DNA from 3 places in the Paenibacillus sp. FSL L8-0708 genome. Region 3 is predicted to be linked to each of the others. Evidence: riboswitches for the same ligand, from Rfam matches in the RefSeq annotation. Region 3 holds a riboswitch; each other region holds the start of a gene.
What was found. Region 3 has a riboswitch for cyclic di-AMP ahead of NYE58_RS00190 (3D domain-containing protein). Riboswitches for the same ligand answer to the same signal wherever they lie in the genome.
Positions count from the first base shown of each region.

Region 1: linked by a shared signal. The riboswitch ahead of NYE58_RS30240 (TrkH family potassium uptake protein) and the one ahead of NYE58_RS00190 (3D domain-containing protein) in region 3 are both predicted to bind cyclic di-AMP.
Region 2: linked by a shared signal. The riboswitch ahead of NYE58_RS13445 (KamA family radical SAM protein) and the one ahead of NYE58_RS00190 (3D domain-containing protein) in region 3 are both predicted to bind cyclic di-AMP.

Region 1 is NZ_JBBPBC010000001.1:6,441,222-6,445,438, forward strand. Features, by position in the region: gene NYE58_RS30235 (potassium channel family protein) at 495-1,166, opposite strand; gene NYE58_RS30240 (TrkH family potassium uptake protein) at 1,180-2,538, opposite strand; cyclic di-AMP (ydaO/yuaA leader) riboswitch at 2,601-2,778, opposite strand; gene NYE58_RS30245 (CPBP family intramembrane glutamic endopeptidase) at 3,099-4,217, shown strand, end outside.
Region 2 is NZ_JBBPBC010000001.1:2,879,027-2,883,243, forward strand. Features, by position in the region: gene NYE58_RS13440 (helix-turn-helix transcriptional regulator) at 1-459, opposite strand, end outside; gene NYE58_RS13445 (KamA family radical SAM protein) at 602-1,777, opposite strand; cyclic di-AMP (ydaO/yuaA leader) riboswitch at 1,909-2,052, opposite strand; gene NYE58_RS13450 (AraC family transcriptional regulator) at 2,101-3,768, opposite strand; gene NYE58_RS13455 (ABC transporter substrate-binding protein) at 3,908-4,217, opposite strand, start outside.
Region 3 is NZ_JBBPBC010000001.1:40,642-44,858, forward strand. Features, by position in the region: gene NYE58_RS00180 (HD domain-containing protein) at 1-411, shown strand, start outside; gene NYE58_RS00185 (TatD family hydrolase) at 463-1,233, shown strand; cyclic di-AMP (ydaO/yuaA leader) riboswitch at 1,432-1,661, shown strand; gene NYE58_RS00190 (3D domain-containing protein) at 1,946-3,112, shown strand; gene rnmV (ribonuclease M5) at 3,289-3,840, shown strand; gene rsmA (16S rRNA (adenine(1518)-N(6)/adenine(1519)-N(6))-dimethyltransferase RsmA) at 3,837-4,217, shown strand, end outside.

The DNA of each region.
Region 1 (4,217 bases), 6.4 Mb from region 3:
ATGAGGCAATAAGTGAAGCACTTATAGCGTAATTAGGGAATTTCTCCCTGAAGTTCAGAGATTTCTGTTCAGCAGACTTAAAATTAGGGAAAACTTCCCTAATTTTCGGCCGATTCAGTAACTAATAAAGGAATCCCTCTGTTTATTAGGGAGGAATTCCCTAATGTCGTTCATTTAGAGCGAATAGTGGCTATTTTCAGGGAGTTTTTCCCCAACTAGTTTAAAACCCACTCTGTACATCGCACAAACAAAGAACACATATCGCTTTACGCCACACATATTTCACCGTCACAGATACCACAAATCATCTAATTGCAAGCCGTACGATAACCACACCTAGCAAGTCGCGCACCGACCAAACCAACATTATAGAACACTACGCATGGTCCATAGTCATATGGCATATTAAAATCCAATACGTTTCCTACTCTTTACTCCATAAAAAAGAAGCTGCCCCCAAGTAGAATTCACTACTTTTGAGTCAGCTTCTTTTCCTATGATTCTTGGTTCACAACTTCACTCTCAAAACGGTCAATACTTTCATTAGGACCAATGAGTACCATAACATCGCCTTCACTTAAATAATCATGGGCAGTTGGAGCGACGATTATTCCGCTTTCCCTATTTAGGGCAACAATACTGCAGCCATATTTAGCTCTTGTATTTAAATCAGACAAGCTTCTGCCGTTCATGCAGGACGGTACGGTCAGCTCGACAATTTTATAATCCTTGGACAGTTCAATATAATCCAGCAAATTGGGCGTCACCAGCTGATGTGCCACACGAATCCCCATATCCCGCTCCGGAAAAATAACCCGATCAACCCCCAGCCGCGACAGTGCGCGGCCATGAAGGATAGAGATTGCCTTAGCCACCACTTGCTTGACTCCAATCTCCTTCAACAAAATGGCCGCCAGAATGCTTCTCTCCATATTGTCACCAATCGCAACAATCCCACAATCAAAGTTCCGTACACCAAGCGAGCGCATAATTCCCTCATCTGTAGCATCTGCTACTACCGTATGCGTCAGCTGATCGCTCATTTCCTCCACGCGTTCTTCATGGTGGTCAATGCCGAGCACCTCGTAGCCCATTTCCATCAGCTCAAGCGCCAGGCTTGAACCGAAGCGACCTAAGCCGATTACTACAAATTGCTGTGCTTTCATTTCTAATTAACTCCTATCCAATAATTATTTTACCTTCCGGATACTTATACAGTGGTTTACCCTGTTTGGGACCGAGTGCATACGCTAAGGTTAGTGGACCTAGCCGACCTGCAAACATCGTCAGACAGAGTAGAATCTTACCGATCGCTGACAGTTCCGGAGTTAGCCCCATAGTCAGTCCTACCGTAGCAAAGGCGGAGGTCGTCTCAAACAAGATTGCCAAGAAATTACTGTCTTCAGTTGTGGAGAGTATCATCGACACAGAGGCGATTAACAACAAAGCCAGCAGCGTGATCGTTAATGCCTTGTAGATGCGCTCCTGAGCCAGCCGATAACGGAACAACACAACATCTTCCCGTCCACGCAGCATAGCAATTACAGCACCAATCATCATCGTAAAGGTTGTTGTCTTAATCCCCCCGCCCGTTGAGCCCGGAGAAGCACCAATAAACATAAGAATCACTATAAAAAATTGTGTAGCCTGCCGAAGTCCAGCAATATCTACTGTGTTCGCGCCAGCCGTACGGGGAGACACGGATTGAAAGAAGGCCGATAATATTTTACCGCCGAAATTCAGTGAACCCAGGGTACGAGTGTTAGTAAACTCAAATATAAAAATAACCAAAGCTCCGATCAGAATCAGCCCTGTACTGGTGGACAGGACAACTTTACTATGTAGAGACAGCCTGCGGGTTACCCGAAACTCCACCAGATCTGACATTACAATAAAACCAATCCCGCCGGAGACAATCAGAAACATCACAATAATATTCACAAGCGGATCATATACATAATCAGTTAAACTGCGAAAATCCCCAAAAATATCGAACCCCGCATTATTAAACATAGACACCGCATGAAATATGCCATAATAAATCGCTTTTCCCAACGGCATATCAAAAGCCCAGCGAATAGACAGCAGCACAGCGGCACAGCCTTCTATGACAAGAGAATATATGAGGACTCTCCGGATCAGTCGCACAATTCCTTCCATAGAGCCTTGATTCATGGCTTCCTGTAGGATTAGCCTGTCCCGCAAAGATATTTTACGCTTTAACACCAGTGAAAATAGAGTGGCCATGGTCATAAAACCTAAGCCGCCGATCTGGATCAGAATCATAATTACGGTTTTCCCAAAAATGGTGAACGAAGTTCCGGTATCCAGCACAACAAGCCCTGTAACACAGGTTGCCGACGTTGAAGTAAATAATGCATCAATAAATTCCACGGAATTCCCGCTTGTGCTTGAGATGGGCAGCATAAGCAGCAGGGCCCCTATCAGAATGATCGATGCAAAACCAAGCACCAGTATCTGCGGCGGCGAGAGCTTCAGAAACTTAAATTCAGAAATCCTGCGAAACTGTGAAGCCACTTTGCTCACCTTCTTATCAAAAATTCCAACAAAAAAAGCACTGGAAAACCAATGCTGACTTGGTTCCTGCAGTAAATTAGCCTACGAGGTTAGCTGTCGGATTCGGACTGTGCAGGCTGCCCTATTCGTTCCCAGAACGAAATTCACCCCTGATGAAAGTGCCATTTATCGTGTACACTCCACTTTTCATCACTTCTTATGGTTCCCCCGTTTTCACCAGAAATTCGGCTACTATACAATTGCATACAAATTATATACGTTATTTAGTGAATTCACAAAGACACAATTAATGCTCATTCACATGAAAAAATGCGGTTTAAAGAGACTGCATCAAAAGGAGTGCCTTTTCTCATCACTTTTCCGTGTTTTCCCTGCAATTACACCGATTCTCATCATTCGTGCAGAAATGAACACGATAAAATTCATGGTATAAATTCACATGACTATTCTATACTATCTCTATTACCCATAAAAAGAACATATAATGTTTTTTGTAACCAACCAGGCACTAATACTATAATGGAACATAACATTGTCAGTACATAACAAGGAGGCGTTACATGAATCCCGTCGGCCAGCCCTTACAGCAACGTGCCCTCTCCAAGAGGCTCATCATCTCGGGCATTATCGGTCTTATTCTATTTATTATGTTTCAGATTTCCCCTTCACTGCTTAGTAGCCCTACAGGTGAAGATACCACCGTCATTAGCAAGGCAGAAGCCCGTGACCAAGCCATATTATTTGCAGAACAAAAGCTCAACTACACCGAAGCACCAAACGATCAATGGAATGTACTTTACCAGACGGACTCTTCCTTTTATGGCTATATGTCTCGCGAGAAGCTTGTGGAGGACTACACCAAGAAAAAATTGGATCAAAAATATCCTTTTGATGTCTTTCGGGCAACGCTTACTCCTTCAGCGGAGCAAGAGCCGCAAATCATCGTTGACCTCAATATGTATAACGGTAAGATTGTCGCTTTCTCAAAGGCTGCAAAAGTTACCTCCGAAGAGGGGTCAGGCATCGCTTCCGTTGGTGCAAAAGAGGACAAGGGAGCTGACCTCACTCTAGCGCAGAAGGAGAATCTTGCTCGTCCTTGGCTTCAGGAATGGGAAGTAAATCCTGCCAAGCTACAAATTGAATCGAATACAGGAAGCCATGGGCTAGTGTATACGGATAGTACTGTTCAGGTCGGCGAATCCTTATTGCACTATTATTTTGATTTCAGTGGAGAGCAGGTATCCAGCTTTAATGCCGGATTCACTGCACCGGCTTGGCATACCTCCTACGTACAAGGACAGACCTCTTTAGCGGAAAAGCTAACATTATTCGGTTACGGTATACCCACACTGATTTTAGGAATTCTGGCACTCGTCTACAGTATTCTTAGAAGAGAGCATACTTCCTTTAAACGTGGAGTATTCCTAAGCTCAGCCTATTTTGTAATCATGATGATCAGCACCTATAATATGCTGCCTGAATCAACGGGCGAAGGGCTAGAAGCACAGATTACCTCTGTCATTATGTTTATCATTTATGCTTTGTACAGCCTGCTGATGTCCTCCTTGCTCTACTTCTCTTTAGTGGGCGGCAATGGCCTATGGCGAAAAGAGGAAGGCATGAACCCTTGGCCCCGCGCCAAAGAGCCCGGCTACGGACAATATGTGTTGGACAGTATC
Region 2 (4,217 bases), 2.8 Mb from region 3:
ACGTTCATTTTTTACACTGATGTAATCAAAACGGACAACATTTCGTTCCGATATAGCCGCACGTAAAAGAGGAAGTGCGTCAGGATCCGTACGCCGGGTTTCAAGATCCACCGCGAGACTAGAGGTCTGTGGCTCCGTTCCAATCGTTTGCAGCCGTTCAATGGTTCCTTGCGTATGCTCATCTTCAAACACGGAAGAAAGACTGTTAAGTACAGTAATCAGAGAAGTGACATCATACGAACGGAGCAGGCTTTTATCCATTTTATATCCGTCCATGATGCCATATCCACCTTTAGTACCCTGATACGATACGACCGGGATGCCAGCGGCACAAATCACATCGATATCCCTATAGATTGTTCGCTGGGAAACCTGAAACTCTTCAGCCAGCTTGGAGGCAGATAAAACTTCGTGGTTCAATAGTTTGTAGATCATAGAAATCAATCGTTCCAATTTCATGTGTGCATTCCCACCCATTAGTCCATTTCGTGTTACAGCGTGATTATATCATAGATTTTTTCGGGCTAATTTTGGGAGGGAGGAGTTTTGTTGTTGGTGATGAAGAAATATCCTATGACAGAGTCTGACAGAGCTGATTAATCTATTTACAGATTAAATCCGCAGGCTCGCCTGATAAATCATTAACAGAAATAATAGCATCGTTTTTTTTCACAGGTGGTGTCCAATATTGCTCATTCCCAGGCAGGTCATCGAACCATTCGGCGTCCTTTGGACAATCTAGAATCATAAATTTTCCGTATTCCTGATCTCTGGATTGATGGTATTTGAGATAGGCTTTCCCGTTATCAATGGCGAGAATTTCTATTTTTCCTGAGGTGTGGCTCATGGATAAGCGTACTCTTTTGCCAAGTCCTGAGGTTCTGGCTTTGGCTTCTTCTACAATTTGATAGACTTGCTCGAGCGGTAATACGAAATCCCGGTTTCCGGCTACGGGCCGGTTCACAAAGAAGTAGTAGGGTGTAACGCCAGCCCATGAAAGCCGGTCCAGTAGTTCCCCTAAAATAACGGGATCATCGTTGATGCCTTTGAGGATGGGGGTCTGATTTACGACAATTGCCCCTGCGTTGTGGAGAGCTTTAAATGCTTTTTTGGCTTCAGGTGTAATTTCACGAGGATGATTGATGTGCGCCATAACATAGATTCGTTTGTCTTCGGTAGAGTAAGTACGAATCAGCTCCAGCAGCTCTTCGTCTTCAGAGATCCGCATCGGATTAAATACGGGAATTTTGGAACCCAGTCTAATGATCTTAACATGCTCAATGCTTCTTAGATTTTCAATAATGGATCTTAGCTTCGGTGTGGAGAGAATTAAACTGTCCCCGCCCGTAAGAAGTACGTTGTTAATCTCCGGATTATTTGCGATATACTCCAAGCCCGGAGAGACATCAGCCATCGCCTCTTTCACGTCATTTCGGAACAGACGCTTACGGAAACAGTAGCGGCAATAAGCCCCGCAGACCTCGGATACAATCAGTAGTGCAGTGGTTCTATACTTGTGCTGACAACCAGGTACCACATAATTCGTGTCCTCATCGGAGGCGTCCCAGCGCCCATACTCCAGCAGTTCACCTTCGTTAGGAATAACCAGCTTACGGATGGGATCATTTGGATCATCCCAGTTAATCAAAGACAGATAGTAGTCATTTACACGAAAAACAAATTTGTCCGTAATTTCTTTCAGATTCTCTTTTTCCAGCTCAGACAACATAGCTATTTTGTTAATATCCGTGAAGTACTTTACCTTTTGCACGTACATCTCTCCTTTGTCTCGTAGTGTGAGAAATGAGGGAGCCTTAGTGTCAAAGGCCAATCTACTGCCAGCAGGGTCCAAAAAAGCACAAAAAGAGACCCTTAGCAAGGGTCTCTGGTTATGTAAATAACATGAAAAGCAGACCCATCCACTGCTGACGAGGTTAGCTGACGGACTCGGGTAAGATGGTACCCTACATTCTAATGCTCAATGATTCGCCCCAATTAACTGGTTCCCCCGCTTTTCAACTGTAAAAGTTGGAAATTAAGCGTAGATAAAGTATACCCTATCAAGTTTTGAAAAGTCAAAAGAGAATCCTGGATTCACTTTCAATTGCTAGCGCTACTTCCGCCGAGTAGTTTAGGCAACAGCGTTAGCAGCTTCTCCCGGGTTAACGCATCACTAGAGTTCCATTTGCTTCCGTCGAGCAGATAAACATGTCCCTGACGTACTGCCGGGAGATTGTTCCAAAGTGAACTGTCTAGTAGCCGTTCCATCGCAGCTCGCGAGTCTTTGCGTTCCGGAATGAACATGAAGATATGATCTCCGGCGTAGGCAGGCAGTCGCGTTGGATCAACTTCGGCGAACCCTAACTCTTCGTCCAATATGGCCTGGATCTCTTCGGTCGGTTGTAAACCACATGGGGCATAAAGCGCAGTGGAGAATCCGGACATTCCCATAGCATACAGATGATCTCCATGATCATAGACCAAAGCAGAGGCGGTTTCTCCAACTTGGAGGGTTGTCGTGTAAAGCTGCTGCCACATGGCAGCGTTTTTGATTGTGAATGACTCCAGCCATGCTTCGGCTTCGCGCTGTTTACCTAGCCAACTGCCTAATGTCCGCATTCGGTTGTCGAGAGGCGCAAATGAATCAAAGGTGAGTGTCGGAGCGATACCAGAAACTGCTCTGTAGGCTCTTTCATCACTATTTGCCAAAATGATCAAATCTGGGTTTAGGGAAGCGGTCAACTGCGGGTCCAGTGGAAACCCGACGTTGGCGAGCTTCTTAAGCCGATGTTTATAGACGCTGTTCCGGGCGAATGCTTCATCTCCACCGATAGGCTTTACGCCTAACGCGAGAAGGTCGCCAAGTGTTTCGCCATGATAGACAATACGTTTCGCTCGCTCTGGAATCTCCACCTCATGACCCGTCCAATCCTTGACGGTAAGCTTACGACCTTTCTGATGTGCATATTGTCCGGGTGTAACTCCGGTTTTTTGCCGAAAGCGGCGGCTGAAATAGTATTCGTCCGAGAAGCCGACCAGTCTGGCGATTTCCCGCAGTGGTTCAGTCGATTCCTGCAGGAATCGTTTGGAATGATTAATGCGCAGATCCGTCAGGTATTCAAGCGGCTTTTTACCCGTAAGCTGCTGAAAGATCGGTGTATATTGCCAGATTGATATTCCCGCCAGTTCAGCTAACTGCTTCACGGTGATACTCTCTGTATAATGCTCCTGAATGAATGTTATGGTCTTTTCTACGGATTCCGTAGGACTTGGCAGGTGTTTGGAAGGGTAATTATGCTCAAAAAGTAGCAGCAGCAATTCTTGGAATTTTAATTGTCGCTTGAATTGTTGTACATCATCGGTGTTATTCCTGTTCATGAGCAGGTCTTCGACTAGTCGGATTACCTTGGTGAACGGGTGCACAATTAACTCCCGTCTGCCGGAAAGCAGCTCTCCAGAATATCGTTTAGGAAGCTTGGTTGTATAAATTGCTGTAAAGGTGATGAGGTAATAATACAACGTCAGCTCCTGGTTGTCCGTACTATAGGAGATTCCAGGAGATAGTAGATAACATTTATCCGTACTTAGTATCACGCTTTGATCATCGAGGTTCAATTGTCCGTTCCCTCCAGTAAATATGAGAAGGGTATAGTCCTGGGTTGTACGCGTTATAGAGCTTGAATCGGCAGCTTGAATCATCAGTTCGGCCTCGTTTAGCTGAAATAGCAGAGAGTGGAGTGGGGGGCAGGACGATGATGTATGCAGCATGGGTTCAGCCTCCGTTCATTTGGTGAGAATGATTATCAATGAATTCATTGTATATAAAAAAAAGAAGCATATCAACAGCTGTTGACATGCTTCTTGCAGTTTTTTATCAGCCTTGTGTTAAACTCTTCATCACAGAAGGTTATTTCATATTCAATAGCTGTGGAATTTCGCCAAGCAGCCATTCTCTTGTTGTCGCATCACTTGAAGTCTTCATGATGTCTTGTGTATAGACATATCCGTTCTTGACAGCAGGAAGGCTCTTCCAGATAGGGCTCTTTAATAGATTCTCTGTGGATTGTTTTGCTTCTTCTGCCACTGGAGTCAAGAGGAATATCCGGTCTCCGGCATATTCTTTCAGGACTTCCATGGATACTTCCTGGAACCCTTTACCTTCATCAAGGATCGTCTGAATAGCTGGAGTTGCCTTGAAGCCATTCTCCCCATAGAGT
Region 3 (4,217 bases):
TTTATGCAATGGACCCTTGAAGAAGATGAGTTATTAAGCGACTTGTGTACCCGTTTTATTCATCGTAAACTGTATAAATATGTAGAGATCGAGAATTTGGATACAGATATGATTACGGAAATCCGCAGCAGTTTTGCGGGAGCGGGACTTAACCCAGAATATGACTTAGAGATTGATTATCCGACAGATTTGCCTTATGATGTGTTCCGTCCAGGAGCAGCCTTCGACAATAATCAAATTTTACTGCTTGATCGCAATGAGCAATTGCGGGAAATTTCAGAGGTATCGGATATTGTACGCTCAATAAGCGGGATTCATCGTGGCAGATATCACCTATATTTCCCACAGGATAAGCTGAAAAAAGCCCTTACACGGTTGCCCTCTTCTGTAGCAGAGATTTTTGCAAAATAATACAAATATTTATGGAACTATTGATAAAAACAACAAGGAGTGAGCTTTAAAATGTATCTGTTCGACACACATACACATTTAGATGCGCCTCAATTCGACGAGGATCGCGAGGAAGTTATAGCTCGTGCAGTAGAGGCCGGAGTTAGCAAGATGATCAATATTGGATTTAATCGGGAAACGATCCCTTCAACGATGAAGCTGGCTGAATCTTATGATTATATTTATGCAGCGGTGGGCTGGCATCCACAGGATGCGATTGATATGAAAGAGGGGGACCTCGATTGGATCGCCTCTCTTTGCAGCCATGAGAAAGTGGTGGCCATCGGAGAGATTGGGTTGGATTATTATTGGGATACCTCTCCCAAGGATGTGCAGCAGGAGGTCTTCCGCAAACAAATTGGACTAGCCCGTGAACTAAAAATGCCAATCTGTATACATGACCGTGATGCCCATGAAGATGTCGTACGGATTTTACGGGAGGAAAAAGCAAATGAAATTGGTGGCGTAATGCATTCTTTCTCAGGCAGCTGGGAAACCGCAAAAATGTGTCTAGATCTAGGATTTCATTTGTCATTTGGAGGACCGATCACGTTCAAAAATGCCAGAGTGCCTAAAGAGGTGCTTGCACAGACGCCATTGGACAGATTATTGATCGAAACAGACGCTCCATATTTGACTCCACACCCCTTCCGAGGCAAGCGAAATGAGAGTGCTCATGTGAAGTTAGTAGCAGAGGCTGCGGCTGAAATTAAAGGGTTAACATGGGAAGAATTGGCTAAAATTACGTATGCGAACGCACTGGAACGATTTGGGATTGTCTGAAAACAGGAGTAAAACGGGTGAAAAATAGAGAATGGCCGATATATTAAACTTTTTTAATATAAAAACGGCTGATTATTACAATATTTTAACCATATATTTGCGTAAACGTGGTTGAATCGTCCTTTACAACATGCATCAAAACAGGATATCATCTTTTCAGTGATGTGAGCTGTTGTTATTGTGACAGCCATTGATTCATGGATCGTCTCGCTGAGTCTCCGTATGGAGAACGGGGGAACCAATATTGAACTGCCGCATGCCTGTATCTTGAATACGACTAGGAATTGCCGCAGAACAATATTTGATTTCTTCACGTGGTCTTTGGGGTGAATTTAAGGGCAACCGCCGTGAGCGGGTGACCTGAAATAGGGCGTCTCTCTTTCGTCCGAACCCGACAGCTAACCCCGTAAGCGCAAGTAAGAGAGGCAACCTCGTGCACAAACATTCCCGCGTATTCTGACATCGGAGAAGCCACGAAAGAGTCCTCAAGAGAACTCTTTTTAGGCTTCTTTATTTTGAATAAACTGAATGTTGCCCGCATACTGTTATATAACAGGTGTGGGAGTAGCTGTGCCGAGCAGGCGATCCATGAGCAGGAGACGCTAAGTTAATACGTGCGTATCCTGTGACAATCTCAAATAGTTTCGTCAAAGAAATTCAGTCCTCATGATATACAAATTGACGACGAGGCTATGTAAGGAGGATGGAGAGAATGGGCTTATTCCAACCAGAGGTATCCCATGATTCGCAGTCATCCAGCAGGTCTTTCGCATTACGGTGGGAGCAAGTAAATACTCGCGTACTTTTACTTGCAGGTGTGATTTCAATCGCAATCGCGCTGTTAATTCTGCTGTACGTACACGGTCAAAGTAATAAACAATTAGTTTTAGTAATAGACGGGCAAACACAGACACTTGAAACGCGAGAAGCACTTCTTGGTGATGTGTTGGAGAAAGAGCAAATTTCGCTGCAGCCGCATGATGAATTATCTTTAGGTCTGAGTGATGAAATAAAAGACGGTGACCGTGTCGTTATCAATCGTGCGCAGAAATTTAGCCTTACTGCGGACGGAGCAACAAAAACGTTATATACGACCGAAGACACTATCGGTCAAGCGATTGACAAACTGGGTATCAACCTAGAAGGCTATGATAAGATTTTTCCTTCGTTAGACACCACCATCTCTGCTGACATGGAGATTAAGATCGTTCGTATCAACAAGCAAACGGTACAGCGAACAACTAACTTACCTTTCCGTGTTATTAAGACAGCAGATCCCTCCCTTACTGTGGGAACAGTTAGAGTGGCACAGGCAGGCAAACCAGGCGTCATGGTTCAGCATATTGAAAAGATCTATCAAGACGGAGAACTGGCCTCTATGCGCATGATCGGCAAGGAAGTACAAACGGTAACAAAAGATAAGATCATTGCCGTTGGTACTAAAGCACTTCCTAAGCCTACTGTAGTTGCTAAAGCTACAACAACTTCCAAATCAAGCACTACCTCCAAAACGACTAAAGTTAGCGCTAAGACTAAGAACGTCACAAGCAAGGCTGGCGTAGACTTTGAGTACAAGAAGATGATTAAGAACGTCTCCATGACAGCTTATTCGTCAGAAGAGCCAGGGATAGGTACTAAAACTGCCTCCGGAACACGCGTAACGGAAGGTCGTACAATTGCAGTAGATCCGAATGTAATTCCTATTGGCTGGTGGGTTTATATCGATGGGCTTGGATTCCGCCGTGCAGAGGATACTGGCGGTGCCATTAAAGGCAATAAAGTGGATGTCTATTATGATTCCCTGAGCCATGCTCGTAATTTCGGCCGTAAATCACGTACCGTTTATGTGATTGGACCTGTGAAACCTGAGCTTAACTAGAACTGAAGCTTTTGCAAAAAATCCTTTGATAAGCTATAGTGATGATAACCGTTAAGGAACGCTGGATGATCATTTCGTTGATCGCAGAGCAACCGCTCATCACTTATACATTCTTTAACCAAAAGAAGAGGAGCGAATCCTCTTCTTTTTGCTTTTTTTGGAAGGAGTCAAGAAATATGATTAAGGAATTAATCGTCGTTGAAGGCAAAAGCGATACCGTAGCCATTAAGCGTGCTGTAGAAGCGGATACCATTGAGACAGGCGGCTCTGCTGTAAACCGGACTGTAATTGCTAAGATCGCGCTTGCTATGGAACGTAGAGGGGTTATTATTCTTACGGACCCGGACCATGCTGGGGAGCGAATTCGTAAAATCGTTTCAGCGAAGGTGCCGGGCTGCAAGCATGCTTTTATTCCAGAGAAGGACGCAACTCGAAAAGGGGATATCGGTGTAGAGAATGCATCGCCAGAGGCGATTCGTCATGCGCTGCGTAATGTACATACCTCTTTTGAAGGAGCACCTGCTTTGATTGGTATTGATGATCTTATGGCCGCTGGAATGCTTGTACACCCTCGGGCTGCTGAAAGACGTATGGCGCTTGGTAATTTGCTTGGAATCGGATATTGTAACGGCAAACAGCTGTACAAGCGGCTGGCGATGTTTGGGATTACGCGGGAGGAATTTGCCGGGGCTCTCGCCCAAATTGATCAGGGAGGCATTACTTCATGAGTGGTAGAGAGGAAATTTCGACTCCAAAACGGACCAAAGAGATTATTCAACGTTATGGATTCAAGTTCAAGAAAAGCCTGGGACAAAATTTTTTGATTGATCAAAATATTTTGGACAAGATTGTAGACGCTGCTGGACTAGATAGCGATTCTGGGGCGCTGGAGATCGGGCCGGGAATTGGAGCGCTGACGGAGCGTCTGGCACTAACAGCGGGTGCTGTAACTGCCGTAGAGATTGACCGTAGACTGATTCCAATATTAAAAGACGTACTTTCCCCCTATCCCCATGTTAAGGTTCGTAACGATGATGTCCTCAATGTGAACTTGCAGGAAATGTTCAAGGAAGATTTCACCACTGTGAACAAGGTCAGTGTGGTT